DNA from 2 places in the Planococcus sp. TJ-201 genome. Region 1 is predicted to be linked to the other one. Evidence: riboswitches for the same ligand, from Rfam matches in the RefSeq annotation. Region 1 holds a riboswitch; the other holds the start of a gene.
What was found. A riboswitch is a leader RNA that binds a small molecule or an ion and turns the genes downstream of it on or off. The one in region 1 is predicted to bind preQ1.
Positions count from the first base shown of each region.

Region 1 (16,436 bases):
CTTCAATGCGTATATTCTCCAAGTGTTCCCCGGTCGTCAATAGAATATTGTAGATATGAAACTTCGGTTTCATGGCAATTCCTCCTAAGCGAGTCTTGGAAAAATTCACACGGCGAGGGTGGGCAGAAGATCAGCTATCGTATACACTAATTATAAAGCAAAACAGCGTTTTACAGATAGGATGAGAACTGATGAAATCGGAAATTTCAATTAAAATAAACGATAAATTTAAAGCGGAATATGCCAAAGGCTATCCGTTGATTGTTAAAGAAGCTTTGGAAAATTCAGAACTTCTGCAAGGCGAAGGAAGCATACTGAAACTGGTTGATAAACAGGGACAGTTTTTGGCGAAAGGCTACTACGGACTGCAAAACAAGGGATATGGATGGGTGTTAACGCGCGATGAACAGGATGCCATTGACCAGCCCTTTATTGAACGCAAACTGGCGACAGCAATTGGCCGCAGACAATCTTTTTTCAGCAATCCGGACACAACTGCTTTCCGCGTTGTTAACGGCGAAGGGGACGGTTTTGGCGGCTTAATCATTGATTATTACGATGGGTTTTATTTGATTAGCTGGTATAGTGAAGGAGTTTACACATTCAAGGATCAAGTAATTGCTGCATTGCAGAACGTGGCCGACTGCAAAGGGATTTATCAGAAAAAACGTTTTGACACGAAGGGGCAGTATATCGAAGAAGATGATTTTGTGACCGGCGAGCGCGGTGAATTTCCAATGATCGTCAAAGAAAATGGCGTGAACTTTGCGATTTACTTGAACGACGGGGCCATGACGGGAATTTTTCTGGACCAGCGGGATGTACGAAATGCCATCAAGCAAAAATACGCCAAAGGCAAAACGGTACTCAACACTTTTTCCTATACGGGCGCTTTTTCAGTAGCTGCAGTACTTGGCGATGCGGTTAAAACGACGAGTGTGGATTTGGCGAAAAGAAGCTCGAGCAAGACGATTGAGCAATTTAGCGTCAACAGCATTGATTTCGAGACTCAGGACATCCTGGTTATGGATGTGTTCAATTACTTCAAGTACGCAAAGCGTAAGGAATTGAAGTTTGACGTAGTCATCTTGGATCCGCCAAGTTTTGCGCGTTCAAAAAAATATACGTTCAGCACATCAAAGGATTACACAAATTTAATGAAAGAAGCGATCGCCATCACGGAGAAAAACGGTGTGATCGTGGCTTCGACCAACAGTGCTTCTTTTGGAATGAAGAAGTTCAAAGGATTTATCGACAAGGCCTTTAAAGAACTTGGCGGAAAATACAGTATTGTGGAGGAATTTACCTTGCCGAGTGACTTCCGCGTGCAAAAAGAATTTAAAGAAGGCGATTACTTAAAAGTGCTTTTCGTAAAACTGGGATGAAAAAGCATGACGTACAGGAGTTTGTGTCGAAATTTTGTGCGCCCATGCAAAACCCTTGCTGATTTCTTTGGCAACCCACTGTACAGCGTTCCGTCCTGCTTTTATAATGAAAGCAGATTGTGAGGGATAGTCGATGTTTAAGAATGCGTTGGGAACATTTCGGTTTATGGGCTTGCTTGAAGGCGGTTCATTATTGATCCTGCTCTTTATTGCGATGCCGTTAAAATATTTCTTTGAATTTCCGGAAGCGGTCAGCGTTGTTGGCCCTATACACGGAGCCTTGTTCAGTATTTACATTTTAATTACTATCTATATGACATTTATTTACAAATGGCCTTTCCGCTTCTCGGTTGGAGCCGTTATTTCGGCATTTGTGCCGTTCGGTAATTTTATTTTAGACAGACGTCTGGAAAATTGGCAGCAGTTGAAACCTTCAGCTGCATAATATCCGTATAATCAGTCACCTGTGGGGTTCCCGCAGGTGTTTTATTTTTGTTAACGAAAAGCAGCCAACTCCTCTATAATGAAATTATTGTCAGTTATAGACCTGTATTGGAGGTAGCCTCATGGCGAAAGCAATAAATTCTTCTTCACTGGCCGGAAATCCCGTTTATCCGGTGATGTTCGCAATTGGCGGCTGCCATTTGCTGAATGATTCTTTGCAGTCAGTCATCCCAGCCATGTTCCCGATACTGGAAGCAGATCTTGGCTTAACGTTTACGCAATTGGGCTTGATCGCTTTTGTGTTGAACATCGTAGCGTCTGTGCTGCAGCCGGTTGTGGGATTTATCAGTGATAAAAAACCGATGCCTTTTGCGTTGCCGCTCGGCATGACCAGTTCATTTATCGGAATTGCCGGATTGGCATTTGCGCCGGAATATTGGATGATTCTCGTTTCGGTTATTTTTCTCGGTCTTGGTTCTGCTGTATTTCATCCGGAAGGCTCGCGTGTGTCCTATATGGCGGCTGGATCCAAGCGTGGCTTGTCCCAGTCGATTTATCAGGTGGGCGGAAATTCCGGACAGGCGCTTGCGCCGCTAATCAGTGCCTTTATTCTAGTGCCACTCGGACAGATAGGGGCAGCGTTGTTCTTGTTTGTCGCCGCTCTCGGTATTTTTATTTTGTCGAGAATATCTATTTGGTACAAGCAGCAGCTGGAGCAGGAAAAGCTTCAGAAAGTGAAGAAGGTTTTGTTGTCTTCATTGCCTGAAATGACGAAAAAACAAGTGGGCATTGCTTTGGCGCTTTTAATGATTATTATTTTTGCCCGCTCTTTTTATGTCACCAATATGACTAGCTTTTACATTTTTCATTTGATTGAATCTTATAGCCTGACAATTCAGCAGGGGCAGCTGTATGTATTCTTGTTTCTCGGTGTCGGTGCAGCAGGCACCTTCTTTGGGGGGCCGATGGCGGACAGGATCGGCCGCAAGAATGTCATTCTGTTGTCGATTATTGTGCCGATTCCGCTAGCTGCTTTGTTGCCGTATTTGCCGCTGTACGCCGTTTTGATTTTCCTGGCATTGATTGGATTTTTCATTATGCTCAGTTTTTCCGTTACGGTTGTTTATGCACAGGAGCTCGTACCGAGCAAAATCGGTACGATGGCCGGATTGACGGTGGGTTTGGCTTTTGGCATGGGTGCCATTGGAGCTGTAGTTATTGGGATTTTGATGGATTCCATTGGTGTCTACGAGACGATGGTGGTCGTATCGTTCTTGCCGATTCTTGCCTTGGTTGGCTTGTGGCTGCCGCGCGACCGTAAAATAGTGGCAGCTCAATAGTTTTCAATGAGATTACACATTACAGATATCAAGCCTATTATAGAAGTAAAGGGGAATGTGTTTATGACGATCAACTTGCCGGAAGTGCCAACTGAACTAAAAACAGCACGTTTGCTGCTGCGGATGCCAATGCCTGGAGATGGCAAAATTGTAAATGAGGCTATCCATGCTTCACTTGATGAGCTAAAGCCTTGGCTGGGATTTGCTCAGCAAGAACCTTCGCCACAAGAAACAGAAATCAATCAGCTGGAATCGCATTTGAGTTTTATGAAAAAGGAAGTTTTGCGCTATTTGATTTTTGATAAAGAGACAGGGCGTTTTATCGGAACTACGGGATTTCACAGTATTGAATGGGACGTGCCGAAAATGGAAATCGGCTATTGGCTGGATTCCAGAGCGACCGGAAAAGGCTACATGGTGGAGGCGGTTTCGGCGTTGAACGACTTGGCATTTGCGACGCTAAAATGCCATCGCCTGGAAATTCAATGCGATGCAGAAAACCTTAAGAGCCGGGCAATTCCTGAAAAGCTGGGGTTTGTTTTGGAAGGGATCCTGAAAAATGATGAGCGGTCGGTGGATGGCAAGCGTTTGACCGATACGTGCATTTATGCCAAATTCGCTTAGTGCGACGCACAGAACAGGAGCTTTAAGATGAAAAAGAAAACCAATGAAACGGGCTTGAAGCCGTTTGTTTCACTGCTATTATCACTGAAGATCCCGAAGTTGGCGCTGGCGATTGGCCTGCTTGCCAGTCTAGTAACGACTTTGGTTGGGCTGGTAGTCCCACTATTGACGAAAAATCTCGTTGATGGATTTTCTCTCGATGCTTTAAGTGCACCATTAATTGCGGGAATCGTCGCCGCTTTTATTGTCCAAGCCATTATCAACGGCATTTCGATTTATTTGCTGAGCATGGTGGGGCAGCGGGTAGTCGCAGGCTTGAGAGAACGGATGTGGGCGAAGTTGATTCGCCTGCGTGTCAGTTATTTCGACCAGCATTCAAGCGGGGAAACGGTAAGCCGGGTCGTTAACGATACCGGAATTGTCCGTAATTTAATCACGGATCACTTTCCATCGTTCGTCACAGGCATCATTTCGATTGTTGGTGCTGTCATCATTTTGGTCATTTTGGATTGGAAAATGACCCTAGTGATGATGTTGGCGGTGCCGCTGACGATTGCGGTAATGATTCCACTCGGACGCCAGATGGCCAAGATTTCACGGAACTTGCAGGATGAGACTGCCCATTTTACGGGCCATGTCCAGCAGACGCTGGGTGAGATCCGTTTAATGAAATCATCAACAGCAGAAACAACAGAAGAAGCTAGAGGGACACAAGGAATCCACAAATTATTCACGCTTGGCATGAAAGAAGCGAAGATTTATGCGTTGATTGCCCCGTTGATGTACTTGGTAGTCATGGTGGTGATTGTGTCGATTATTGGCTATGGCGGAATTCGTGTGGCAAATGGTGAGATGTCGACAGGTTCACTCGTTGCCTTTCTCCTTTACTTATTTCAGATTATTGTTCCGATGGCGACCTTTGCCCGCTTTTTTACAGAACTTCAAAAAGCCAAAGGTGCTACAGAACGGATCATTGGCATACTCGAATTGCCATTGGAAGAACAGCAGCAAAAGCCGGATATGGATATTGCCGGAAACGCATTGCGGCTGGATGGGGTGAGTTTTGCCTACGATCAAGGGGAACCCGTATTAGTGGATGTATCATTCGAAGCGCAGCCGGGAGAAATGATTGCGTTCGCTGGACCGAGCGGCGGTGGAAAAACCACTGTCTTTGGCTTGGTCGAACGATTTTATGAGCCGCTGTCAGGTCAAATAACAATTGGCAACATTCCAATTGCTGAAATTTCAATTGCTTCCTGGCGCGATCAAATCGGCTATGTTTCACAGGAAAGTGCAATGATGGGCGGCACCATCCGAGAAAACTTAACCTATGGCTTGCCGGATGCCGAAACGATTTCTGCTGAAGAGCTTTGGCGGGTGGCACGTATGGCTTATGCGGAAGATTTTATTCGTGGATTTGCTGACGGGCTAGACACAGAAGTTGGAGAGCGCGGCGTAAAACTATCAGGCGGACAGCGTCAGCGCATCGCCATTGCCCGCGCCTTTTTGCGCGATCCCAAAATTTTAATGATGGATGAAGCGACCGCAAGCCTCGACAGCCAGTCAGAAGGCATTGTTCAGCAGGCATTAAGCCGGTTGATGGAAGGGCGCACGACGTTGGTGATCGCTCATAGGCTATCGACAATCGTCGATGCGGACAAAATTGTCTTTATTGAAAAAGGGCATGTGACCGGAATTGGAACGCACCGGGAATTGATAGTTTCCCATTCGCTTTACAGAGAGTTTGCAGAACAGCAATTAACTTGATAAAACCGCTTGACCTTGACGCAACGTTAAGGTGTAAAGTGGGTTTATCAGGAGGTGGAGATGTGGAATACACTGTTCAAAAAATGGGGAACTTGGCTGGCGTCAGCACGCGGACCTTACGTTACTACGATGAAATTGGTTTATTGAAGCCGGCGCGAAAAAGTTCATCAGGCTACCGGATTTATGGCCAGCCGGAAGTGGACAAGCTGCAGCAAATCCTGTTTTACCGCGAACTTGGGCTGGAGCTGGAACAAATTAAAGTGATCGTCAACGACCCTAATTTTGATTATACCCAGGCTTTAGAAGTACACCGGGAAAGACTTCTCGCCAAACGGATGCAATTGGACCTCCTGATTACCAATGTGGAAAAAACCATTTCCACAAAAAAAGGAGAGAGCACCATGGCTGATAAAGAAAAGTTCGAGGGCTTTAAACAAAAACTGGTGGATGACAACGAAGGGCAGTATGGCAGTGAAGTACGCAGCCAATATGGGGACGAATTGGTTGACCAGTCCAACGCCAAGATGTTGAAGATGAGTGAAGAGCAATATTTAGAATTCACACGCCTTGAACAACAGGTATTGGATAGTTTGGCAAATGCTATGAAATCAGGCGATCCATCAAGCAGAGAAGCAATGCGGACGGCTGAGTTGCATCGCCAGTGGCTGAGCTTTACGTGGCCATCCTACAGCAAGGAAGCACATCGTGGACTTGCCGAGATGTATGTAGCTGACGAGCGGTTTGCTGCGTATTACGACAAAGCATATCCAGGAGCAGCACAATTTCTGCGGGACGCAATTGTCATTTATACGCAGCAGGAGTAACGATACAGAAAATGCAGACACACCCGAAATGGGAGGTCTGCATTTTTTTGATCGATTTTAAAAGAAGCAGTGCAAAAGGGGCCGAACGTGCATAAAATCTTGTGAACGTTCACAAATTTTCGCAAGCGTGCATAAATTTTGCTGAGCGTGCATAAATTCAATTGAGCGTGCATAAAATTTCCGGAACGTGCAAAAAACCGTATTACACGACCCGTCTTATGCCCGTCGAATCTACGTGTCTGCCTCTGTTTTTCCTAGTGTCCAGCCTCCAGCAGCCAGATTCTCAGGGTCATAAGCCACTCCAGTTGTGCGGCCGTCTCAACTTTGCCATGTTTACAAATTGTTAACAATTGTTTACGCCCTTGTTATGGTATGTTTCTGCGAGCTTGGTATATACTGAAAGCAATTAAAGCAGCTGCCAACGATTCGTTTTAATCGAAAAGGAGAGGTTTGCATGCACGGGAAGAACAAGAAGGCACCGATTGTAAAAGTCATGTCGTTTAATATTGCTCATGGTTTAGGGATGGATGGAATAGTTGATTTGGAAAAGACCGCTGTAGTTATTGAGGATTCCTGTGCTACCATCATCGCCTTGCAGGAGGTTGACCGTTATTTTTCTGACCGTAGTTCGTTTGTCGACCAAGTAGAATGGCTGAGCGAAAGACTTGGCATGTATGCTGCTTACGGAGCCAATATGAATTTTGCGCCTGAAGATTCGGAACGGCCGAATCGCCAATACGGCAATATGATTTTAAGCAAGTATCCGATCAAGTATGTAGAGAATCATTTGTTGACGCAGGTGCATTGTCCATTTGGCAACAATGAACAGCGTGGAATTTTGGAAACTGTTATTGAAGTCGATGGCATTTACTTGAGTGTCTTCAATACCCACTTAGCATTGAAAGATGAAGAATTGGTTGTCAGTGTAGATGAAATTCTGGACATTACAGGGAAAAGCCATTTTCCGCGAATCATTGCTGGCGATTTTAATGCCTCTTCTTCCAATGTCCATATGCAAAAGCTGAACAAGCATTTCCAGGACGCATTCCTGAAAATGAAAAGAGGGGATGCATACACATATCCATCTCCTTACGTAAACAATGAGACGGCCGAAGTTTTTTGGCCGGCGACGCGAATCGACTATATTTTATCTGACACCGAAGTAGAAGTTGTTCAAGTAGAAGTTATTGAAACATCGGTTTCTGATCATTTGCCGATTGTAGCAGATATGGTCTTGGCTGATGCGAAAGTAAGCGTAAGAGACCGCGTCCAAAAAACGCGTGAAAAGGTCTAAACGGTTGCACTCATCTTTTGAATAACAAAAAACGGAGGCTCTACTCGAGAGCTTCCGTTTTTTTGTGTCCATAAGTCTGCTTGTCAGATAATTGCTCGCGTCTGCATAGCCTGACCAACAAATATACAAATGGTGTATCTGCTGCGGCTACCAGCAGTTTAAAGACATACTGGGTTGCAATCATGCCAAGCAATGCACCGGTTGGCATCGTGCCGTAAAAAGCGATGGTAATAAAAATGCTCGTATCGACGAATTGGCTTGTCATCGTTGAAGCGTTATTGCGCAGCCATAAACGCGATTCACCGTGCCGTTGTTTGAGTCTATGAAAAATGGTGACATCCAAGTTCTGGCTGATGAAATAAGAGACAAGGCTGGCTAAGGTTACCCGGAAACCTGCAGAAAAAATGGTTTCAAAAGATTCTTGGTCTGCGAAAAAGGGGGCGGCTGGCAAGTGGATGGCGAAAAAAATAAATGCCAATGCACAAAGTTGTGTGACAAACCCTGCCGTAACGGTTTGCCGTGCGGCTTCTTTGCCGTATACTTCCGCAATCGTATCGGTAATCGGGAATGTAAAAACGTACACAATGACAGCAGCTGGCAAAACGGCCCATTCATTGATGCTGAACAATTTAACGGCCAAAATGTTTGATAAGATCAACAAGCCGACAAATGCGCCATTTAGATAAAGTAACATCCGCTCTGCCCCTTATCGGTTGGTAATCGTTTCCGGATTCAAGTCGTGATTCATCATCCGGTACGATGCCATTTCTTCGTATTTGGTTCCTGGTTTGCCGTAGTTGGTGTAAGGGTCAATCGACAAACCGCCACGCGGCGTGAATTTCCCCCATACTTCGATATAGCGGGGATCCATCAATTTGATCAAATCATTCATAATGATGTTGACGACGTCTTCATGAAAATCTCCGTGATTACGGAAGCTGAACAAATAAAGCTTCAGTGATTTGCTTTCGACGAGCTTTTTGTCGGGAATAAAGCTCAGGTAAATGGTTGCAAAATCAGGCTGACCTGTTTGCGGACAAAGTGATGTGAATTCCGGACAATTAAATTTCACGAAATAGTCGCGGCTGTGCAAATTGTCGATTGGCTCCAAAATCTCCGGATCGTATTCAAATTTATACTTGGTGTTCTGATTGCCGAGCAATGATAAATGATCGAGTGTATCTTCGTTTCTTCCTGCCATAAAAACGGCCTCCTTTAAATGGCCGGCTTGGAAGAGGGCTATAAAAAACGGACAAAAGAAAAAGCCAAATCGCATGTGGATTTGGCTGAGTTTCGACAATCCATAGTTTTTTATAGAGGGTGAAATGCTATGAACCTCTCCCGTTGCCGGGTTATTTGATTTTCCTTAACTATCGTATAAGACTTGCTATTGGTTGTCAATCCGTGAATTTCAGTAACAAGAGCACAAGGAATATGAGAAAGTGAGAGACTGAATCTAATTGTAACGTGGCCGAATTATACCCGGTCAAAACCTTGCTCTGCCGCTATATGGGAAGGTGAATCCTGTGGTGGCAGTTGTCGAGCAATGCCGGCTTTTAGGGAACTGTGCTTTTTCGCGAAAGGAAAACGGTTGTTTTGCGGTTCATTTGCTTCATTTCTATATTATGGAATCCTTATTTTTTCATGGTACACTAAAACTAAAAGATAGGCAGAAAGGAGCGGCAAGGATGGCTGTACACGAATGGAATGGATTGCCCGCGCAATCACTGGAATGGGTAAAAGCGCAGTTTGGAAATACAGCAGAATTAACGAATGTTAAGCCGCTGAAAGGAGGGACTTCCTCTACTTTATTTGAGTTGGATGTAAAGGAGAGTGGCAAGTCCCTCTCATATGTACTGCGGCTTTTTCATAAAGCAGATTGGTTAGAGAAAGAACCGGATTTAGCCAAGCATGAAGCGGATAGCCTTCAGTTTGCAGAGCAGGCTGGCCTTCTTGTCCCTCATTTACTATCATATGACGAAACCGGTGAAAAGAGCGGCATGCCCGCAGTGTTGATGACCAAAATGTTCGGAACTGTCGTACTGCAACCTTCTAACGATGGAACTTGGCTGGAAGGCTTGGCTGCATCGTTAGCCCGTCTTCACCAAACTGAGCCTGCAGATTTCCCATACAACTATTTTTCGTATAACAATGCGTTTTTATTGGAAAAGCCGACATGGTCCAAAGTGCAGAATGATTGGATGCGTGCGTTTTATATTGTAGCCGGCAGCCGTCCCGAAGCTCTTGAATGCTTTATTCACCGCGATTTCCATCCGGCGAATGTGTTATGGGAAGACGGAAAGATCAGTGCCATTGTGGACTGGGTGAATGCTTGCCGCGGTCCCGCAGGAATTGATGTAGGGCATTGCCGTGTCAACCTGGCCCAAATGTACGGAATTTCAGTCGCCAATGATTTTCTGGCTGCGTATGAACGCCATGCCGGCAGCTCATTTACGTACGATCCGTATTGGGATTTGGTATCATTGACGGATATTCTTGATGGTTCACCTATTGTTTACCCAGGCTGGAAAGTCTTCGGAATGACAGGACTGTCCAACGAGTTGATGCGTCATCGGCTGGATGATTATCTATTAAGCTTATTGGATCGATTTGACGACTTTTAAGCGGCAGGACAGCAACGCCTGACAGATTTCCAGGTTTGATTTCCTTAATAAAGGCAATATAGAAGGTAAGTGAGTTTTTTGAGGAGGAAATTGGATGAAGAACGAACAACTAAAGCAATTGAAAAAACAATTAGAGGATCAGGTGGAATCACTTGAAGTACGTGTTGAACATACAGAAGAGCTCGAGTCGACTGAGCTTTCAAATTACGATAATCATCCTGCAGACAACGCCACCGATCTTTACGATCAGGAACGCGGCATGGCGCTGACTCAGTTTAAACAAGAAGAACTAGAAGATACCAAAATTGCTCTAGCAGCAATTGAAGATGGGACATACGGAACATGTGCTGTATGCGGCAAAGAAATTCCGTTTGAACGATTGGAAGCTCTACCGACTGCGTTAACTTGCATTGACCATGCAGATCAACAGCTGGATCTGGAAAGCCGCCCACCGGAAGAAGATGTGCTGCGTGCCTCTACATCCCAGCCGGTTGAAAAAGAAGATGGTGCGCTCCGTGATGACCAAGACAGCTTTGAGGACGTTGAGGATTTTGGATCATCAGATACTCCGCAAGACCAGCCAGGAGAAGACCCACAAAAGTTCTTTAAAGACGACAAATAAATCGGAATGCCCTTCCTGCCTTATGGCAGGGAGGGCTATTTTTGAAAAATCTATTTCCCGGGAAATACAGGGGAGGAGAATAAAGATGGAAGAACTAACCAAAGCAATCTACGCCCTCGAGTTCAGTCATTTAAAGCCAGAAGTCCGAACTTCGATGGACAAGTTGTCGGAAGTACTGGACAATGAGTTTTTTGAGTTTGGCAGCTCTGGTGGGATCATTAAACGCTCTGATTATGATGAAAATCATCCACTAACTCCAGATCCAATGGAAATAACGCATTTTGCTTTGCATGAATTGGGCCCGGCGGCTGTCCTGACTACCTATCAGCTTTATAACCATAAGACCGAAAAGCTGACAAACCGCAGTTCTATTTGGAAAAAAAGACCGAACGGATGGAAACTGTTTTTCCATCAAGGAACACTTTCAACTGAAGAGGTGTTTCAATAAAGGCAAAAGAGGCTATTAAGATGAGAGAACCATTTTTTTCAAAGGAGGAAACCGATATGGAACATGCCATCGTTTTATTTGATGGAGATTGTAATTTTTGCGATTCAAGCGTTCAGTTTATCATAAACCATGATCCGGCCGGCTATTATCAATTTGCTTCGTTGCAAAGTGATATTGGTCAGGAACTTTCTGAAAAACATAAGGTACCGGATGATGTCGATAGCCTTGTATTGATAAAGGATGGGCAGGCATATGTGAAATCCGAAGGTGCTTTAATGATTTCGAATCATTTGACTGGCCTGTGGAAATTGGCGTATTACCTGAAACCATTCCCGCGTGCACTCCGTGATGGAGCGTATGATGTTGTAGCCAAAAATCGCTACAAAGTGTTTGGCAAGCTGGACAGCTGCATGCTGCCGCCGCCTCACATTCGCAAACGATTTTTAGACAAGTAAATAAGAAAAGCGGCAGTCTCGTTGCAATGTTAATAGACTGAGGAGCGGAAGATTATCCCGCTTTCCATTAAATAAAGCCCGAATCCGGATCTCCGGTTCGGGCTTTATTTATAGATAGAGAAAAATCAAGTTGAATCAGTAAAAGTTGGAGATTCGCCAATAATGGCTGGCAATAGGGTCTGCCATAAAAGCCAGTCCTTCGCTTTCAGTCTGATGAAGATCCATCCATTCGCCGTCATCGCCAAATTTTAAGTACACTTCATGGTTCGGCGATTGGTCATGAATTCCTATAATGTCATAAGTGCCGTCGCGGTAAAAGGCAGCTGATACATTATAATCAATATCAGGTGAAGTAATAATTGGATTTCCAACGGCATGTTTTAGCGTAATGGAAACTTTGTGGCCGGTTTCTTCAAGTTTCTCGAGCTCGATTCCTTCAGCAGAAGCCACATCTGCTTTGCTGAATTTCTTTCGCCAATTATAGCCGATTGTGGGACCCACATCTTTATCATAAACGAAAGAGGATTCTTCATCTTTCAAGTCCACAGTGAAATTAACTTGTGTCCGGTAATGCAACGATTCGGGATCAAACTTTCTGCCATCGCCTTGGAAATAAGGAAAGGGCGATAAGAGATTCGGGTTTTTCAGCACCAAATCGGGCAAGAAAGTTTGATAGCGGAAATGCCAGAGTGGATATATTTTGGGTTTTTCCTCATCAGATAAGAGAGAGTCTAACGAAGCAATTTTTTTGGTCATCCAAAACTTTTCCATTGCGGCTTTTTCCTGCGAAGAATTCCAATTTAAAGCACCAAATATCTTGGCCATTTTGAATTTTTCTACACTAAAATCTTCTTCAGAACGCGCCACAGGTCGTTTACCGCGAATCCAGAAGGTAAACTCTTGATTCATGGGAACTTGGCGGTCCGTATATTGATTGCCTTTAACTGTATCAATCAGTTGGCCATTTCGATAAATATCGAATTCTGAAATGCCGTCGATCTCTCCCCAAGCCAAAGAAATTCTTCCCTTGGAAACAATGGCGGTCAGTACGATTTCTTCCAAGCGATTGATACTGTCCGTTTTCGGATTTTCCGTACCGGTATGAAGCTTGATTTTATCTGTCCATTTGCCAGAAGCATCCAGCCGTTCGATTGTGTAGGTATACAGCTCACCTTTTTTTAAACCTGTGTCCTTAAGCAAATTCTGAGTGCCGGTATAAATGACCTGTTCATCGCGTTTTACTCGGCAAACATCTTCTGAGTCTGTCCATCTAAAGTAAATCATTGTATCAGATTGTTCCAATACAAGAATATCCAGTTCGTTTGTCATTTTGCCACCTCCAAATACTGTTACTCTTCATATACCCTATTCTAAACAATGACGAACCCTTTGCTTCGTACAATATTTGTTACACAAATTAAATGTGATAATAGTGGATTTCACTGTATAATTAATATAGGAATATAGACGTACTTGGCTCGATTTCTTATATTTGTCTTCAAGTGATACAATTTATTGGCTTCCTAATTTTGAGATTAATATTCAATTACTTCATATAGATATCGTAGAAGTTACTCTAAGAGAGTGGGGACTGAAAGTGGAAAAGATGCAAAAGAAACGAAATTTCAGTAACTTTGACGAAGCAGCCGCATATATACTGCAATTGCTGAGCAAACAAATTGGCATCAATTCAATATTCATTGCTAAAAATGATGGCCATACAAATAACATCATTAAAGTCTACAACTCGAGTAAAGAGCTAGTCGAAGAAGGCAGTTCAATGCCCCTTCCTCAGTCTTTTTGCAGTTTAAGCATCAACCATGGACCTTCTGCATTAGTCATAGAGGATGTTTCGGAAAATGAGTTGACCCGTTCTATGGAGATCACTGCAAATTACGGAAACGGAACATTCGTTGGAGTTCCCGTTTACTACAACGATGGCACAGTTTACGGCACTATTTGCGGATTGGATGATCGATACCACAAGCTTTCTGAAGAGCAGCTTACTACTTTCGAAATGATGTCGACCCTATTGACTTATGTACTGGAGCTAGAAAAGGCAAATGAACAAATTCAAACATTGACTGCACCCATCGTTCCGGTAACTAAAGGTGTAGCAATCGTTCCGGTCATTGGCAATATTACAGCGCCGCGGGCACAAATTATTATTGACCATGTGCTTAAAAAATGCAGTGAAGAATCAATGGATTATTTGATTATTGATGTTTCTGGCGTTTTGCAAATAAACTCTGTCGTTGGGGAATACTTGTTGAAGCTCGTAAATATCCTGAAAGTAATCGGTGTAACACCGGTCATCACTGGAATTCAACCTTTCATGGCGTTAAAAGTTCCCCATTTTGCTTCGGCACTGAAAGATGTGTTGATTGAATCCAATTTGGAATCGGCATTAAAGCAACTTGGGTTTGTGCTAATAAAAGAATGCAAAGAAAAACCAGACCTTCGCTGAGAAGGTCTGGTTTTAACTTGATCCCAAAGGAAAACAATAGGTGATTCTTGATTAACTTTCTTTATCGAAAAAAACATGCTTTAATTCCCAAGAATCGCCAATCTCCAGCAGGCCAAAAGAAAATTGGGCTTGTCTGCGCTTATCAGTAGGAGAACCAGGGTTGAACAAAGTCACCCCATCCACCTCCCGCATCACAGGTGTATGGGAATGGCCGAAAACGATGATGTCGACATCGTCATTAGCGAATGTGTCATAAGCCTGCTGTTCAGTGGGTTTCTGTGGGCTATCGCCGTGCACTACCCCAACTTTTAATTCTCCAAATGTGAAAATCTTTTTGCGGCCGAATTTTTCGAGAATGTCCCATGGGTCAACATTTCCGGTGACGCCATCAATTTCTGCATAGGCTGCCAGCTCATGATAGACATCCATCGTCTGCCAATCGCCTGCATGAACGATAAAATCAGCCTCTTGGCACGCCTCCAGCAATTGCTTCGGCAACTTCTTGGCGCGGAATGGAATATGTGTGTCTGAAACAATAACAATCTTCTTCATCTGAACGCCTCCAGTCAAGTTCTTACTTTTCACTTTACCAAATAAATCCCTTCCCGTCGAAATGATTCCCTTAAAGGATATGGATGATTAAATTTCAGAAAAAGGGGAATTGAAGAAGATGACGAAACATGAAGATAACCGGAGGGATACCAATGAAAAAGAACACATCGAAAAAATTTATGTACATGGGAGCTGCAATGGCAGGTAGCATGCTGCTGTTAACTGCTTATAAAAAAAACCAAGCTAACAAAATCTGGGTTTATGAAGACAATGATATGCGAAATAGTGGGGAAGTGGACCATGAAGAAAGCGTCAATGCCGACACGGACGAAGCGGAAGTTGGGTTGACTCAACTGGACTCTGCTTATCGTTCTGAATGGCAGGCAAATGGATTTCCGCAAACACATAAAGAATTGGCAGAATTAGAAAGCAAATAGCAATGTGGTCTCAGTTATATACTGAGGCCTTTTTTGATGGAATGTCAGTAAACGCTTATAAAGGAGGAAAAATCATGGAAGGTGAACGGAAAATTATTTGTTATATTGCAGCCAGTCTCGACGGCTATATCGCAACAAAAGATGACTCGCTTGAATGGCTCTTCAAAGTCGACGGAGAAGGCGATGCCGGTTATGCTGAATTTTTGGAGACCATCGACACGGTAGTTATGGGACGGAGAACTTATGATTGGGTAATCGAAGCGGAAAGCGGTGAGTACCCATACGAGGGCTTGGCCAGTTATGTTTTTACATCTGAGTCTGGTAAAGAGGATCCGTTTGTAACATTTACAAATCAAGACATTTCGAGCTTTGCGAAAGATCTCAAGGCACAACCGGGAAAGAACATTTGGGTGATTGGCGGCAGCAACCTGCTGCATGGTTTTATACAAGAAAATCTGATTGACGAATGGATCATCTCCATTGCACCCACATTAATCGGAAAAGGGATCCCGTTGTTCCAAGAAAACGATGTTGAAATCCCTTTAAAACTCAAGTCAGTAAAGTCATATGGACAATTTGCACAATTGCATTACGAAAGAAAATAAACTCGTTTTCACAAAGGCTGCCAAGTATTGCTCGGCAGCCTTTTGTAGTGCTTGCAATTCTGTAAGCGAAAATGCCTAATTCCAGTAAAGAAATAGCACAATATTTTTGCTTAAAATCAACAAACTATTACTTTTGGTCATTTCATCATCAAAATTTAAGTAGTCCGAGGGATTGAACCCAAACTATTACAATTATATACTGTTAATAAGAATCTTTTGTTGATTCTTGGAATAGAAGGGAGAGAAAGCATGAAGAAATTAAAAGTATTGGTGTTTACCTTATTCACAGTTCTATTCATAGGTTTTTCTCAGCCCTCTGCAGAAGCACATTCTCCAGACTTGCATGAAGGCGTTTCGGGACAAGATGTAACCGAACTTCAGTCAACGCTTAAAAAATTGGGATACTTCAATACAACACCTACCGGCTACTATGGTTCTATCACGAAAAATGCAGTTATTCAGTTTCAGCGTGATTTTAATGTTTCGGACACAGGCTTTACAGGGCCACTGACGCGCGCGAAACTTACGGAAATCGATATGATGGCACG
Region 1 is NZ_JBZDOG010000005.1:296,089-312,524, reverse strand. Features, by position in the region: gene AC4EG4_RS14245 (hypothetical protein) at 1-73, opposite strand, end outside; gene AC4EG4_RS14240 (class I SAM-dependent rRNA methyltransferase) at 192-1,385, shown strand; gene AC4EG4_RS14235 (DUF3817 domain-containing protein) at 1,519-1,830, shown strand; gene AC4EG4_RS14230 (MFS transporter) at 1,952-3,169, shown strand; gene AC4EG4_RS14225 (GNAT family N-acetyltransferase) at 3,233-3,793, shown strand; gene AC4EG4_RS14220 (ABC transporter ATP-binding protein) at 3,821-5,560, shown strand; gene AC4EG4_RS14215 (MerR family transcriptional regulator) at 5,623-6,384, shown strand; gene AC4EG4_RS14210 (endonuclease/exonuclease/phosphatase family protein) at 6,839-7,678, shown strand; gene AC4EG4_RS14205 (queuosine precursor transporter) at 7,719-8,372, opposite strand; gene queF (preQ(1) synthase) at 8,385-8,879, opposite strand; PreQ1 riboswitch class I at 8,976-9,023, opposite strand; gene AC4EG4_RS14195 (phosphotransferase family protein) at 9,367-10,302, shown strand; gene AC4EG4_RS14190 (TraR/DksA C4-type zinc finger protein) at 10,397-10,924, shown strand; gene AC4EG4_RS14185 (nuclear transport factor 2 family protein) at 11,010-11,372, shown strand; gene AC4EG4_RS14180 (thiol-disulfide oxidoreductase DCC family protein) at 11,429-11,827, shown strand; gene AC4EG4_RS14175 (DUF3238 domain-containing protein) at 11,963-13,156, opposite strand; gene AC4EG4_RS14170 (STAS domain-containing protein) at 13,434-14,294, shown strand; gene AC4EG4_RS14165 (metallophosphoesterase family protein) at 14,346-14,846, opposite strand; gene AC4EG4_RS14160 (hypothetical protein) at 14,999-15,283, shown strand; gene AC4EG4_RS14155 (dihydrofolate reductase family protein) at 15,358-15,888, shown strand; gene AC4EG4_RS14150 (cell wall hydrolase) at 16,138-16,436, shown strand, end outside.

Region 2 (16,436 bases), on a different contig from region 1:
AAAGACTCGGTCATCGTCTCTACTTCCAGTGCATGCTCATCAAAAAGCAGCAATACAAGCCATGTGATCGAAGCAATCGGTCTGCCGCGCGAGTTTAAAGATGGCGTCATCCGCATCAGTTTTGGAGCATTTACCGAAGAACAAGACATTCTCGCGCTGCAAAGCGCATTTCAGCGGGTTTACCGCACCATAAAAGGAGTTTAATCTACTATGAAAACCAATCAAATTCTCGTTCGTTACGGCGAGTTATCAACAAAAGGTAAAAACCGGAGTTCGTTCATTGGGCGGCTCCGCGACAATGTACGGCAAACGTTTTCTGATTTGGAACACATCCAAATTAAAGCTGAACGCGATCGAATGTTCATTACATCGGACAGTGAACTGGAATTGGCACAAGTGATTGAACGGTTGCCGCAAGTGTTCGGCATCCAATCGTTCAGCCCGGTAACTGCCTGTGAATTGGATCTTGAGGCAATGAAACAAACGGCAGAAGCAGTCATTGCTAAAATCCAAGATACCGACAAAAGTTTCAAAGTTTCTGTCAAACGGCCATATAAAGAGTTTCCACACGAAAAACCAGAAATCATGAAAGAATTAAGCTCGCACGTGTTGAGAATTTTTCCGAATTTGAAAGTCCAAATGAAAGATCCGGAAATCGATTTAAAAGTGGAAGTGCGTGAAGAAGCAGTTTATATGATGGCAGAAGTAATTCAAGGAGCTGGTGGCTTGCCTGTAGGAGCTGGAGGGAAAGCGCTATTGATGCTGTCTGGCGGTTTGGACAGTCCCGTTGCCGGATACCACATGCTCAAACGCGGCGTCCGTTTGGAACTGATCCATTTCTTTAGTCCACCGTTCACTAACGACCGTGCGAAGGAAAAAGTATTTGACCTTGCTGAAAAATTATCGCAGTTCGGTTCATCCGTCAATCTGCACATCATTCCGTTTACCAAGCTGCAGCAAGAAGTTCACAAACAAGTACCAGACAATATCACGATGACCTCTACACGCCGAATGATGATGCGCGTTGCAGACCTTGTCATGGCCGAAACCAATTGCCGCGCCATTATCACAGGCGAAAGTTTGGGTCAGGTGGCAAGCCAAACCCTAGAAAGCCTGCAAGCAATCAATGCTGTGACAAACACACCGATTCTTCGTCCACTAATTGCAATTGATAAGCTGGAAATTATCGATACAGCTCAGCAAATCGGAACGTATGATATTTCGATTCGCCCGTTTGAAGATTGCTGCACCATTTTCACGCCGGCAAATCCCAAAACCAAGCCAAAACTTGAAAAAGTGGAGTACTATGAGAACTTTGTTTCATTTGATGGGCTAATCGAAGAAGCAGTGGCAGAGCGGGAAATCATCAAGTTCCCACGCGTCAAAGTTGATCAATTTGCCGATCTATTATAAGCGTTGAGCCGCCTCTTTAGGGCGGCTCTTTTTGAATCATAGTTTCGATTTGCCCAATGCTTGTCTTCCGGTAAGTTTCTTCTTTTGGAAAATGGTCGCTGTAGGATGGTTAGCCATATCCAAACCGTTGCATGAAGCATACCAATCCTGACCGCTGCGACGCATGGAGTGGGAGTTTCTCTTTATTTACTTTACAGATAAGATGAGCCTATAATTAGACTGTTATTTCGAAATACAAAATATATAAAGATTGGTGCGCGATGCAGGATGACAGATTCTAAAAAAGGTATTTTGGTCATTATTTTAACGTATACTTTATGGGGGTTCATGCCAATTTTTTGGAAGCAAATTGATCATGTTCCAGCAGACGAAGTTTTAGCAGGGAGAATCATATGGTCTTTCTTATTTACACTAGGATTCATTCTTTTAATAAATGGAGGCCGCCAGCTGTGGCTTGACCTGAAAATGCTGTGGGCTTCCAAGAGGAAATTCTTCTTGTTGATGCTGGCATCGTTTCTGATTTCTGCGAACTGGTTTTTTTATGTTTATGCCGTTTCACATGACCGAATTGTTGAAACTAGCCTGGGCTACTACATCAATCCGTTAATCTCAATGCTCCTCGGCGCTATTTTCCTAAAGGAAAAACTATCGCCAGCGATAAAAGTTGCCTTTCTTTTGGCTGCCACAGGTGTCTTGATTTTAACCCTTTCTTTTGGCTCTTTGCCGTGGCTTGCTCTAGGCATGGCTTTCAGTTTTGCTTTTTATGGCCTAATCAAGAAAACCATTCGTTTGGATGCGCTGCGTGGGTTGGCAATTGAAACCTTGTTTGTTTTTCCTATTGCGATTGCGTACTATGTCTATTTGATGTCGGTTGACCGCGTGTCTTTTTTGCATACCGGACTGACCACAGATATTCTGCTAATTGCCAGTGGTGTAGTCACTGCTTTGCCGCTGTTGTTTTTTGCTATCGGAGCCCCATTAATCCCGCTTTATATGGTTGGGTTTCTGCAGTATATTGCACCTTCGCTCATGCTGTTGATCGGAGTCTTCATTTATGGAGAAGCCTTCACTACAATAGACATCATTTCTTTCTCCTTGATTTGGAGTGCTTTGATCTTGTTTACTTCCTCGAAGTTTATAGAAGCACGGGGAATTCGAAAGGCCAACCGAAAAATTTCGGTATGAATTTGCTTTTCTGGTGAAACATTTGCCTTTGTTTCCCGTATAGTAAAGAGTAGAAACCAAGGAGGGAATTGCACAAATGAATACAAAAAGATGGATCGCTTTAGTAGCAGCTGCAGTCGTATTGGGAATTTCATTGGTCATCAACTCAGCTTTCGCTTTTCTTCAAAGCGGGTTTGGCGAAGGCGTCGATGAGTTAATGGCGACCACACAATCAAGTATGTCGGAAGTTGTCATTGAGGATGGCGATTTTGACAACCGTGTGGCAGTTTTGAATGTTGACGGGGTAATCCAAGACACGGGAGAGGCATCGCCTTTGTTTGGAGCAGCCGGCTATAACCATTCGTTCTTTATGGAACAATTGGAAAATGTTAAAGAGGATGACTCAGTTAAAGCTGTCGTGCTTACGGTAAATTCACCGGGTGGCGGAGTAGTGGAATCAGCTGAAATTTACGACAAAATCACTGAAATCCAGGAAGAAACCCAAAAACCGTTTTACGTTTCTATGGGAGCAACAGCGGCTTCAGGCGGGTATTACATTGCTGCACCCGCAGATAAAATCTTTGTCAACGAAGAAACCTTGACCGGTTCTATCGGGGTTATCATGCAAAGCGTCAATTATGGCGAACTGGCAGAGCGTTACGGTGTAGACTTCGTTACCATCAAGTCGGGTCCGTACAAGGATATTATGAGTGCAACCCGCGACATGACAGATGATGAACGTGCACTTCTTCAAGAGATGCTGGATGATTCATATGAATCGTTTGTTGATGTCATTGAAGAAGGCCGGGGCATGACTGAAGACGAAGTTAGAGCTGTTGCAGATGGTCGTGTCATGAATGGCCGCCAAGCTGTTGAAGTCAACTTAGCCGATGATTTCGGATTTGAAGAAGACGTTATTGATCAAGTCAAAGCTGATTTTGATCTGGGCAATGCAGAAGTATTCCAATATGGGGCTTCAGAAGGATGGGGCTCATTATTGTCGATGAAAGTGGGTTCATTCTTTGGCAATGATGTAGAAACACAGATGATTACAAAAATGCTTACCGAATACAGTTCTCCGCGTATGATGTATTTATACGGTGATAAATAAGGAGGGACCATGATGACAGACCACGAAACGAATGAAACAGCAGAAAAAGTGCAAGTCCAATCACAGCGTCCCGACACGCCGAGCTACGAAGAAGTTCTTTTCTATGAACGGAAGCCTGCCGGTTTTTGGGTGCGTTTTTGGGCATATTTAATCGACCTTTTGGTTATCGCAGGGCTGACATCCATTTTGGTCAAGCCGGTCTTTGCGCTTCTCGGTCTTGAAACAAGCGGCATCCCTTGGTATGCACCGTATGCCATTTTATCAGCTGTCGTTTTCTATGGCTATTTTGTGCTAATGACTAAGTTTTTCAGACAAACTGTTGGGAAAATGATCATGGGCATCCGGGTAGTATCTTTGAAATCGGATGATTTGTCTTGGACAACTCTGTTTTTCCGGGAATGGATCGGCCGATTTATTTCAGTGACGATCCTGCCGCTTTACTGGATTGTCGGATTTACGCCGTTAAAGCAAGGGGTTCATGACTATATTGCAGATACGACAGTGGTGCACGAGGACTCTTTCAGAAAAAACAAGTTGGTTCAGAAAAAACGCCAAGATGGGTCTGGGTTGCAAGAAACCCGCGCCTTTTAGTATGATGAAGAGACAATGAAAGGGAGGCGTTTTGATTGGTACAAATTACATTCAAGAAAAACCCTGTTACTTTACCCAATAAAGAAGTAAAAGTGGGAGATCAGGCTCCAGATTTTTCGGTCTTATGGACGGACTTGAATCCGGTGACATTGCAGGATACTGCTGGAAAAATTCGGCTGATCAGTGTGGTTCCATCATTGGATACCGGCGTCTGCTCAGATCAGACAAAGCGCTTCAGCGATGAAGCAGCGGCGTTAGGCGATCATGTAGCGGTCCTGACCGTTTCAGCCGATTTGCCATTTGCGCAAAAACGCTGGACGGAAATCAACAAAGTTGATGCACTTACGACGTTATCGGATCACCGGGATCTTTCATTTGGTGAAGCATACGGAGTGACGATGAAGGAACTTCGGCTTCTGGCCCGCTCGATTTTCGTCATTGATCAACATGACAAAGTCGCCTATGTGGAATATGTCCCTGAAGGAACGGATCATCCCGATTACGACAAAGCGTTAGACGCAGTAAGAAAGTTAACAAACTAATACAAAGGAAACCCACTCAAAAGAGTGGGTTTCCTTATTGAGGACGGCGAACGCATGAATTCAACCATGGAAAAAACGTTTTATTTTATTGATAACCACACGACAAAAATCCAGCAAGAGCAGGAAAATGCTTACTTGGAAAGCTTGTTGACAACAACGGAAAATTGGCTGGATGGAGTCATTAAGCCAGAAGAGGGATCCAGCAAAGAAGATATTCGCAAAGCGCTTCAACTGGCGGTATTGAAAGGCATGAAAGAGCATGTCCAGCCGCATCACCAAATGACGCCGGATGCGCTTGGCTTATTAGTGGGGTATCTGGTAGAGCTGTTTGTCAAAAAAGAACAAGCCGTCATCTTGGATCCGGCTGTCGGAACCGGCAACTTGCTATTGACGGTCATGAACTATTTGGATGGTCGATTAACGGGAGCGGGCGTGGAGCTGGATGATTTGTTGATTCGCCTGGCTTCAAACGCTGGCAACCTGGTGGAACAGCCGATTACGTTCTATCTGCAGGACGCTCTGCAGCCCTTATTGATCGATCCGGTTGATGTTGTTGTTTCAGATTTGCCGGTAGGGTACTACCCGGACGAAGAAACAGCAGCCACCTACGAATTGAAAGCGGATGAAGGAATGTCTTTTGCCCACCATTTGTTTATCGAGCAATCGTTAAAACACACGGCTGAAGGCGGTTATTTGTTTTTTATTGTCCCTAAAGCGTTGTTTGAATCTGCACAAGCGAGCCAATTGCACAGTTTTCTAAAGAAACATGCCCATATCCAATCGGTAATGGAATTGCCGGAGAGCCTGTTTAAAAATTCGGCTCATGCGAAGGGAATCTTGGTCTTGCAGAAAAAACAAGAAGGTGTCAAAGCGCCGAAAGAAGTGTTATTGGCACGTGTGCCGAATATGTCAAAGCCGGAATCAATGTCAAAATTCTTTTCACAAGTTACCGGATGGTTTAAAGAAAACAAAGAATAAAGCAGCGGATTTATGCTATACTGAAGTTATAAAAACATCCAGATGCACCATTTTTTGATGAAAAGAGGGATGCGCAATGACCGAGTCAAACGAAGCACCAAAAAAAGTCAGTTTGCAGGAAGCCGTAAAACGCCAACTGGAAGCTAAGAAAAATCAAGCTGGAGACAAGCAGTCAGGCGGCAATGCTTCACTGTCGACCAAAAAGATGAAGAGCCAGCAATCAAAGAAAGTCAGCAATAACCGCCGCAAAATGGGTACGTAAAAAAGTATCGACATACGGAAGAATGTTGAAAAGGCAGGGAGATCGATTCCCTGCCTTTTTTCTTTGTGCAAAAAAAAGTATACTGATTTAAATCGCTTTCTCAACTAATTTAAAAGGAGAAGGAATGCTATGCAGACAAATTTTCAAGATGCCTATGGTGCTGATGTCTTTCGAGCGGATTGCGAAAATTGTTTTGCTCTTTGCTGTGTCGCACTGGGTTTTACTGCTTCTGCAGATTTTCCAGTTGACAAGGCAGGAGGTGTACCATGCCGAAACTTAACATCAGACTTCAAATGTGGAATTCACCGGAACTTAAAACTCTCGGGCTATAGCGGATGTACAGTATTCGACTGTCTGGGTGCGGGACAAAAAGTTTCTCAGCAGACTTTTGGTGGAGTGAGCTGGAAAGACGATCCAGATTCAGCTCACCAAATGTTTCAAGTATTGCCGGTCATGCAGCAGCTTCAGGAAATGATCTTTTACTTAACGCAAGCTATTGAGCGCTGCGGCAGAGGGGAATTAGAAGAGGATCTGCACCAAAGCAGACAAGTGATTGAGCAACTTACTCTAGCCCCTGCTGAAAGTCTTTTATCGACAGATTTGCCTCATCATCGCCGGCATGTTAAAAATATGCTGGTACAGGTTAGTGATAGCGTTAGACTTGAATCAGGCCGATACAATAAAGAGATGAACCGGAAAAAAGGACGCAATTACCAGGGAGCAGATTTAATTGAGGCAAAACTGCAAGAAAGAGACATGAGAGGCTCGTTGTTTAGAGGCGCCTACTTGATTGGGGCGGATTTGGGCAATACAGATTTAAGAAACTCGGATTTTATCGGAGCAGATCTGCGAAATGCAGATTTGTCGGGAGCAAATTTAAAGGGCAGTCTTTATTTGACGCAAATGCAGTTGAACTCTGCAAGAGGAAACGCCTGCACGAAAATACCGAGTTTATTGTCTGTGCCCGCTCACTGGAGTGAAATGCGATGATTTGAAGAGAAGAGGAGGAGTTGGATGTATGCCGGCTTTTGGCTTCGTTTAAAAGCTTTTGCAATCGACTACCTGTTGATTTTTGCTTATCTGGCAGTGCTGCTAGTTTTTTCCCTATTTGTGATGCCTTCAATACAAGACTGGTTTCAGGCTTCTCGGATGACGGCTCAGCTTGCTGGCTTTCTCATGTTGACGCTGCCCGTTTCCCTTTACTTCATCATTTTGGATTCAACAATGGGCAGGCAAACGGTCGGCAAACGGAAAATGCAGCTTTGCGTTGTGGATAAGCAGGAGCAGCCTATTTCCATTTATCGTTCGACTTTTCGGACGGCATTGAAGTTTTTGCCTTGGGAGCTGTCCCATTTTATGGCTTACCGGATGATTTACTTGGGAGATGGCGAAGTGTTGCTGGGAGATTATTTGATAGGGGGATTGGTCTATGTTTTGATCTTACTTTATATTCTGATGGCTATTTTTACAAAGGACAAGCAGTCCCTTTATGACCGCTTAGCAAAAACCTATGTAGTAAAATCAAATTTTCTTTGAAAACTATTGACTTGCCGAGAAGAACTGGTAGAATCTATTTCAATATACTTTTAAAAAGAGTTAGATCTTGAACTAAAGAAACAAATATAGTTTGTCCATTTATTTAATAAATATCTCGATCGATGGTTTAGTAACCAATTTGTGCGCAGCAGCAAGAGACTGGATGGCAGGTGTGAATTCAGGCAGCAAATTGGATGAAATACGCCATCAGCTTTGATCGTTTCGAAAAAGAGTGAATGCTTTGTATAGACAAAGCATTAAATTGGGTGGTAACGCGGAGAAAACCTTCGTCCCTTTATGGGGACAGGAGGTTTTCTCTTTTTTTATAGAGAAAAGGAGAGTTTGCTATGCACAATATTAAGTCAGTCATCACACCCAGATTCCTGGAAGCCCTAATTTTAACTGCTCTTATTTTTCTGGTAATCAGTGTCAGCATCATCAGCTTTGAATCGGTTCCGCATATTCCTATCTTGTTTTCGATTTTGCTCTTGTTCGTTTACGGAGCCATAAAAAAAGTCTCTTACCGGAAGATGGAAAAGGGGCTGGTGGAAGGAGCAGGTGCGGGCATGAGTGCTGTCTTCCTGTTTTTCTTCATCGGCATACTCATCAGCAGTTGGATGATCAGCGGGACCATTCCGACACTTATTTACACAGGATTTACGCTCATTTCCATGGCCTTTTTCTACGCCATTGTTTTTATCGTGACATCATTAATTGGTTTATCAATTGGCAGTTCCCTAACGACTGTTGCGACCATCGGCGTTGCTTTTATCGGCATGGCGACCGCAATGGACCTGTCTTTGGCTATAACGGCCGGAGCGATTGTGTCGGGAGCATTTTTTGGCGATAAAATGTCGCCATTGTCGGACACCACAAACTTGTCTTCTACCATTGTCGGTGTGGATCTTTTTGAACATATCCGCAACATGGGATGGACAACGATTCCTGCATTTGGGATAACCTTGATTTTGTTCGCGCTGCTTTCTCCAGAGTCAGCTGGTACAAGCATTCAAGATGTTGCAGCTTTTAAAGAGGGGTTGTTAGCCACGGGAATGATCCATTGGTATACGATCATTCCGCTGGTTGTGCTCATTCTGCTGACGATTAGGAAAATGCCGGCTTTGGTTACGCTGGCAGTAAGTTCAGTGACTGCAATACTCATTTCATTTTTGCATCAAAGTTCAACAGCTTCTGAGCTATTTTCAGTCTTGTTCAGCGGCTATGTCTCCTCGACGGGGATAGAGGAAATCGATTCTTTGCTGTCGCGTGGGGGAATGGAGAGCATGATGTTCACGGTTGCTTTGGTGCTGCTTGCGCTTAGCATGGGCGGATTGCTGTTCACGTTAGGAATTGTGCAATGCCTGCTGGCAAAAGTGGAAAGCCTGCTGAAGAAAGTCTCTTCTGTCATTGCCGCTTCTGCATTAACGGCGATCGGCATCAACATCTTGATAGGGGAGCAATATCTGTCAATTCTGCTGACAGGACAAGCTTTTAAAGAACCATACGATAAAGTGGGGCTTGCCGGCAAAAACTTGAGCCGTGTGATGGAAGACGCAGGAACTGTGGTCAACCCGCTTGTCCCATGGAGTGTTTGCGGCATCTTTATTACGGGCGTCATCGGCGTTTCAACGCTCGATTACTTGCCATTCGCATTCTTCTGCCTGTTATCGCCATTATTGACTGTCTTGTTCGGCTTTACTGGAAAGACCTTGACGTATAAAGAAGCAAAATAAAAATGCTGGGAGAAGCAGGTGATGCAGTTAATCACCTGCTTTTTTGAAGGAATGGAGGAAATCGATCGGATGAGTCGAATAGTATTGCATATAGACTCTTATCCTGCTGCGACTTGGAAAAAAACAGTCGAGGAGTAGATATTATGTACAAATCAATTTTATTGGCTGCAGACGGTTCGGAAACTTCGATACGAGCTGGCACGCAAGCTGCGCAATTGGCCTCGTTGGCCAAAGGAGCTGAAGTAACGATTGTCTACGTTTCGGATTTTAATGAAGACAGCAATGAAGAAGTTCATGATGGCGGCCCGATAGAATTTGAACTGTCGCGCAAGAAAAAAACCCAGCCTATCCGAGAGGCCTTTGAACGCGAAAAAATCTATTACAAAACTGAAATTTTGCATGGCCGACCGGCACCGGCGATTATTGAACTGGCAAACGAAAGAAATTTTGACCTGGTTGTCATTGGCAGCAGAGGATTAAATGCGTTATCTGAAATGGTGTTGGGCAGCGTTAGCCGCAAAGTCGTGAATGGAGTGAATTGCCCTGTACTGATCGTAAAATAACGTGAACTTCTTTATAACGGAGTCTGGTATACTAATAAAAAAGATTGGTCTTATTTGCATATACGCCGTCGAAAGGCCGCTTGGAGGAAAACAACAAATGAAAACTTTACCTAATTGCCCTAAATGCGATTCTGAATATATTTACGAAGACGGCAGTTTGCTTGTATGTCCTGAATGCGCACATGAATGGAGTCCGCTTGCAGAAGCTGACAGCTCAGAACAAGAAAAGATTGTGAAAGATGCAAACGGCACGCCATTGCAAGATGGAGACGCTGTTACCGTCATCAAAGACCTGAAAGTCAAAGGCAGTTCATCGACTTTGAAAATTGGTACGAAAGTAAAAAGCATCCGGCTGGTCGAAGGCGACCACGATATCGACTGCAAAATAGATGGCTTTGGCGCTATGAAATTGAAATCGGAATTTGTAAAAAAAGCATAAAATGAAAAGCCCCTGCCCAAACTTAATAAAAAGTTTAGGCGGGGGCTTTATATTTTTAGGATATAGAGAGTGAACCGCAAAAGGATTAAACGCCGCGTTTATTTCCCCACACCAAGGTATGCAATTGCGGCAATACTTTTGCGTCGTTCATGATAGGTGAACGAACGTGGTAATCGATTAATTGCTCATAACGATGCAGCAAGTCGGAAACCAGCTGGGCATCATCCGTTGTAGCTGTATCTTCGTTGCCGGTCTGCAAGAAAAATGGAACCGCTGGATACCGCTGATGAAGCTCTTCTGCATAGGCAAAATCGTGCTGGTCAAACACCACAACCTTCAAACTGACGTTGGCATGCTGCAGCTTTTCCATAAACAAATCGAGTTTCACAAAATCCGTCTTCATTCCAGAGCTGGGCGGCTTTGGCGACAAGGTGATGTCGTCGATGTTAGTCAGCCAGTCTTGCCAAATTGACCCTTGGGTTTCAACGGCCACTTTCCAACCTTGTTGATGGCACAGCTCGACCAATTCGCCAATGCCTTTATGAAGAGCGGGATTGCCACCTGAAATAGTGACGTGTGAAAATGCTGCGCCTCCGGTTTGGATAAGCTCTTCGACAATCTCAGCAGGCTGTTTGGAAACACTGGTTCCCGTGCCGTCCCATGTGAATTTTGAATCACACCAGGAACAGGAATAGTCGCATCCGGCGGTTCGCACAAACATGGTTTTTTGTCCCATGACCATGCCTTCGCCTTGTATCGTTGGACCGAAGATTTCCATGACAGGGATTTTCATAACAGTTCCTCCTTGCGCGGACGGAACACCACATAGCTCGTCGGCGTTTCGCGTACAATCACTTGCAGGCAATTCGGCTGGTTGCTTTTTGTTTTCAATACTTGTTGAATGGATTGCCACACCTGCTGAGCAAGAAGTTCAGTGGTTGGAAATTTGTTCGTAAATTCCGGATGGTCGTTCAAGACGCTGTGGTCGTATTTTTTATGAATCAGTTGTTTCACTAATTTAAAATCAATCAAAAAGCCAGTCCCGTCAAGCTCATTGCCAGCAATGGTAATGTTGAGGTGATACGTATGGCCATGCATGACTTGGCATTTTCCTGCATCTTCACTTGGAATAAAATGCGCGGCAGAAAAATGCAGGTCTTTGTTGAGCTCGAATTGAAAGTCGTGTGCAGTGGTTGGGTAAAATTGCTGCATCATTCGACAGCACCTGCCGATTTTTTCGCCTGGTAGCGGGCAAGGCCTTCGTTGCGCAATATGCAGGATGGACATTCGCCGCACCCAGTGCTCGGAATGCCGTTGTAGCAAGTCAAAGTTTTTTCTTGGACAAAATCAAGAGCATCCAGCGTATCGGAAAGTTCCCACACATCGGCTTTATCCAGCCACATTAACGGGGTATGGATGATAAACTGCTTGTCCATTGCCAAATTCAATGTAACGTTTAAGGAACGGATAAAAGTGTCACGGCAGTCCGGGTAGCCGCTGAAATCGGTTTGGCTGACGCCGGTGATCAAATGCCGGGAACCGATCGCATCTGCATAAACTGCTGCAAAAGATAAGAACAGCAAGTTTCTGCCCGGTACGAAAGTGGAAGGCAATTCGCCTTCCTTGGCGGTCACTTCAATGTCGTCCCGTGTCAGCGCATTCGCAGACAGTTGATTGATCAAAGTCATATCCAGCACTTTGAACGAGACGCCAAGTTCTTCAGCGATTTTTCGGGCACATTCGATTTCGGCTGAATGGCGCTGGCCGTAATCAAATGTGACCGTTGCAACTTCTTTAAAATTTTTCATAGCCCAAAACAGGCAAGTGGTGCTGTCTTGGCCGCCGCTGAAAACGACGACCGCTTTTTCATTTTTCATCTAAAACACTCCTTAGTTTTTTAGAGAGGGAGTTTGCGAACCTCTTTAAGCGAACAGCATTAATAATACCATAATGTGCGTCAATCAGCTTTGGAATCGAACTATCCGAAAGCACAAGTGCTGCAAAGCGCTCTTCTGCTTTTAGTAAGGTATACTGATTTTGTAAAGAATCTCGTTGAACATATTGGAAGGGGAGATGTGACATGAAAGCAATCGTCATCGACAATTACGGAGGCAAGGAACAACTGAAAGAAAGAGAGCTGGAGAAACCGGCTATCAATGAAAACCAAGTACTTGTGGAAATCCATGCCACGTCCATCAATCCGATTGACTGGAAATTGCGTGAAGGATATTTGCAGGAAATGCTGCCATGGGAATTTCCGATTATTTTAGGTTGGGACGCAGCAGGGGTAATTGCTGAGGTTGGCAAAAACGTTAAGCATTACAGTGTGGGAGATCGGGTATTCGCTAGACCGGCCACCACACGCCAGGGAACATATGCAGAGTTTGTTCCGGTTGAAATGGAGCTTTTGGCACATATGCCAGAAAGCATGAGCTTTGAAGAAGGAGCAGCTATTCCGTTGACTGGATTGACTGCCTACCAATGCCTTGTAGGCTTTGCAGAAGTAAAAAAAGGGGACAAAGTGCTGATTCATGCAGGAGCAGGCGGAGTCGGCAGCATGGCCATCCAAATTGCCAATAGCATTGGTGCTTACGTAGCAACAACAGCAAGCGACAAAAATGATGAGTTGGTCAAGTCGCTTGGAGCAAACCGGGTAATCAATTACAGTGAAGAAGACTTCAGCGAACTGCTGGAAGATTTCGATGCGGTACTGGATACGATGGGTGGAGATGTGTTAGACAAAAGTTTTAAAGTGCTGAAAAAAGGCGGGAAACTGATTTCAATTGCCGGACAGCCTTCTGCTGAAAAAGCTGAAGAATACGGTGTGAAAGCCAGTAATTTTTGGTTGGAACCGAGCGGTGAACAATTGCAAAAGCTGGCAAACTTATACGTTTCGGGAGAACTGAAACCGACAATTGGCCATGTTTTTGATTTTACGGAGCAGGGATTGAAAGATGCGCATGAACTAAGTGAATCTCATCATGCCCGCGGAAAAATTGTCATTAAAATTAAATCTTAATCGAGCAAAGAAGAGGTTTTGGAATGTACTCATTCCAAAACCTCTTCTTTTAAAATGTGCTTTTAAACACTACTTGAATTTACTTTTCCATGACGGCAAAGTAATTGTTTTCACTGTCAGCAAAATTAAACACTTTGCCTGATGGCATGTTCACAATATCTCCAACGGTGATACTTTGATCTGAAAATTTTTGGTGCAGCTCTTCAGCATTTTCAGTGAAAAACATTAAGGAGGGAGTGTCTAGATTTACTCCAGGCGACATCCTGGCAACGGCTTCTTTGTTATGTAGAATAATGCTTGTTTCAGCACCTTCTGACGGCGCAAGTTCAATCCATCTCATTCCGTGGGTATTTTCTTCAGCCACTATAGAAAATCCTAGTTTTTTTGTCCAAAAATTTAAGGCTTCGTCTTGGTCGTTGACATACAGCATAACTTGCCCAACTTTGCTGATCATGATCTTCAGCTCCTTTGTAATATTTGAATTAGTGCTTAATCGAAATCAAGTCCCAAAAGACCATCAAGCAAGAGCCCTGATGGTCTTTCGGTGTGAGTGAGATTGTTTGTGGCTTATGATGCCAAACCCATTTTATTTATCAGGTTAAAAGTTTTCAGGCTTGCCTGATTTGTCTTCAGAATAATATTCATCCGGCGCATCGTCCTGAGCATCTTCTGTACGTACAACCAAAACATCGCATTTTGCCGAACGGACAATGTGTTCAGAGACACTGCCGATTAAGAAGCGTTCTACAGCATTTAATCCGGTTGCACCGCAAATAATAAGGTCAGCTTCTACTTTTTGAGCCAAGTCACGCGAAATCATGGTTTTCGGAGAACCGTAATCGACTACGATGTTCACTTTTTCAACACCGGCAGCTAAAGCTTCTTTTTTGTAGTCGTCCAATAAATCTTCCGCAAACTTTTGAGCGCGGTCAGCAATTGATCGATCGTACGCTTCGATGGCTGCGAATGACCGGGTATCGATGACGTTCACCAAATTTAATGTAGCGTGGTTCCGCTTGGCGATGCCAACTGACTTTTTAAATGCCCATTCTGCTTCTTTGGAACCGTCGACTGCAACTAGAATTTGACTGTACTTTAATGTCATCCTAAATTCCTCCTTTTGTCTCTCACTATAAACAATTCGCTATAAGTTTTAAGGTTCCTGCTAAATTGAGGTTAATTTAGTGAATTTTTTGTCTAATTAATGACGACTATTGCCCCCTATATACAGCGTGTTTACAAGTATAAAAGTAGCAATTTAGAGCGTTAATCTTTAATTTCTGCTAAAATATAAATAATTTCAGAAAATTCTTATAAATAATTAACGGATCCTACTAACGATAAAAAGGAGGGTTTCGAGATGCGAATTGGTGTACCGACAGAAGTAAAAAACAATGAAAACCGAATTGCGATGACTCCGGCGGGTGTAGTCCATTTAAAACAGTATAATCACACTGTGTTTATTCAGGCGGGAGCTGGACTTGGTTCAGGATTTACTGACGAACATTACCGAGTTGCTGGAGCAAAAATCGCTGCCACGGCCGAAGAGGCATGGGCGCAGGAAATGGTCATGAAAGTAAAAGAACCGGAACCGGAAGAATACCGCTATTTTCGTGAAGGGCTGATCTTATTCACTTATTTGCATTTGGCTCCAGAAAAACAATTGACGCAAGCGCTGCTGCGTGCAAAAGTGACCGGCATTGCTTATGAGACCGTTCAGTTGTCGAACGGTTCTCTGCCTTTGCTGACGCCGATGAGCGAAGTAGCAGGCCGGATGTCTACGCAGATCGGAGCTCAATTTCTTGAAAAGATACACGGCGGTGCAGGAATTTTGCTTGGCGGAATTCCGGGTGTTGGGCGCGGCAAAGTGTGTGTGATTGGTGCCGGAGTTGCGGGGACCAATGCTGCCAAAATAGCAGTTGGAATGGGTGCAAACGTTACGATACTGGATTTAAATCCGGACCGCCTGCGCCAACTGGACGATCAGTTTGGCCAGGATGTCCAAACATTGATATCCAATCCATTGAATATTGCCGAATCTGTAAAAAAAGCAGATCTTGTTATTGGTGCGGTGCTGATTCCTGGGGCAAAGGCACCCAAACTGGTGACGGTAGACATGATTAAGTCCATGAAGCCTGGATCCGTTGTAGTAGATATTGCTATTGACCAAGGCGGGATTTTTGAGACCAGCGACCGTGTAACGACTCACGATGCACCGACATATGTAAAGTACGGAGTTGTCCACTATGCAGTAGCAAATATGCCAGGAGCCGTTCCAAGAACTTCTACGATTGGTTTAACGAATGTCACGGTGCCATATGCAGTTCAAATTGCCAATAAAGGGTTGGTCCAGGCGGTACGTGACAATGATGCCTTAAAAAAAGGCATCAATACGCTGGCTGGCTATGTAACATATGAGGCTGTAGCTTTAGACCAAGGACTGGAGTACAAATCAGTCGAAGATGTTTTAGGGGAATAAAACGGCGCCGGAAAGATTCCAGCGCCGTTTTTGATGTTAGTTTGTAATGATTTGAAGTTCCTTTGGAAATTTTGTCAAGACTTCGTAGCCGTCTTCTGTAACGACCACATCATCTTCGATGCGGACACCAACTTTGCCGGGAACATAAATGCCGGGTTCCAGTGTAAAGACCATTCCTTTATCCATTTTCATTGGATTGGCTCCGTGAATAGAAGGGAATTCGTGAACGGATATGCCAAGGCCATGGCCGAGGCGGTGTGTGAAATACTCACCATATCCTGCATCTGTAATGACTTTGCGGGAAATCTGGTCCAGCTCAGCTGCCGTGACACCCGGTTTGACCGCTTTCAGTGCAGCCAGTTCAGCCTGCAGAACGATATCATAAACGGCTTTTTGTTCTTCACCAGGTTCACCGAGCGCCAATGTGCGGGTGATATCTGAGCAATAGCCTTTGTGGACAACCCCAAGATCGAATAGCACCAAGTCACCATTTTGCAGTTTTCGGTCGCCGGTTTTTCCGTGAGGCGAAGCGGCTTTGTCGCCTGTCAACACGGTCGTATCGAACGACATATGAGTCACCCCGCGTTTTTTTAATGCCAATTCAAT
Region 2 is NZ_JBZDOG010000007.1:91,420-107,855, forward strand. Features, by position in the region: gene AC4EG4_RS16260 (cysteine desulfurase family protein) at 1-204, shown strand, start outside; gene thiI (tRNA uracil 4-sulfurtransferase ThiI) at 211-1,413, shown strand; gene rarD (EamA family transporter RarD) at 1,681-2,598, shown strand; gene sppA (signal peptide peptidase SppA) at 2,675-3,688, shown strand; gene AC4EG4_RS16280 (RDD family protein) at 3,701-4,279, shown strand; gene tpx (thiol peroxidase) at 4,315-4,821, shown strand; gene AC4EG4_RS16290 (class I SAM-dependent methyltransferase) at 4,876-5,799, shown strand; gene AC4EG4_RS16295 (hypothetical protein) at 5,876-6,061, shown strand; gene AC4EG4_RS16300 (pentapeptide repeat-containing protein) at 6,191-7,051, shown strand; gene AC4EG4_RS16305 (RDD family protein) at 7,076-7,597, shown strand; gene nhaC (Na+/H+ antiporter NhaC) at 7,945-9,330, shown strand; gene AC4EG4_RS16315 (universal stress protein) at 9,474-9,893, shown strand; gene AC4EG4_RS16320 (zinc ribbon domain-containing protein YjdM) at 9,991-10,332, shown strand; gene queE (7-carboxy-7-deazaguanine synthase QueE) at 10,418-11,125, opposite strand; gene queD (6-carboxytetrahydropterin synthase QueD) at 11,122-11,547, opposite strand; gene queC (7-cyano-7-deazaguanine synthase QueC) at 11,544-12,209, opposite strand; PreQ1 riboswitch class I at 12,216-12,259, opposite strand; gene AC4EG4_RS16340 (NADP-dependent oxidoreductase) at 12,413-13,351, shown strand; gene AC4EG4_RS16345 (VOC family protein) at 13,431-13,805, opposite strand; gene AC4EG4_RS16350 (universal stress protein) at 13,950-14,456, opposite strand; gene ald (alanine dehydrogenase) at 14,712-15,830, shown strand; gene AC4EG4_RS16360 (M24 family metallopeptidase) at 15,867-16,436, opposite strand, start outside.
Region 2: it holds a riboswitch for preQ1, as region 1 does, so the genes downstream of both, queC (7-cyano-7-deazaguanine synthase QueC) here and queF (preQ(1) synthase) in region 1, are expected to answer to the same signal.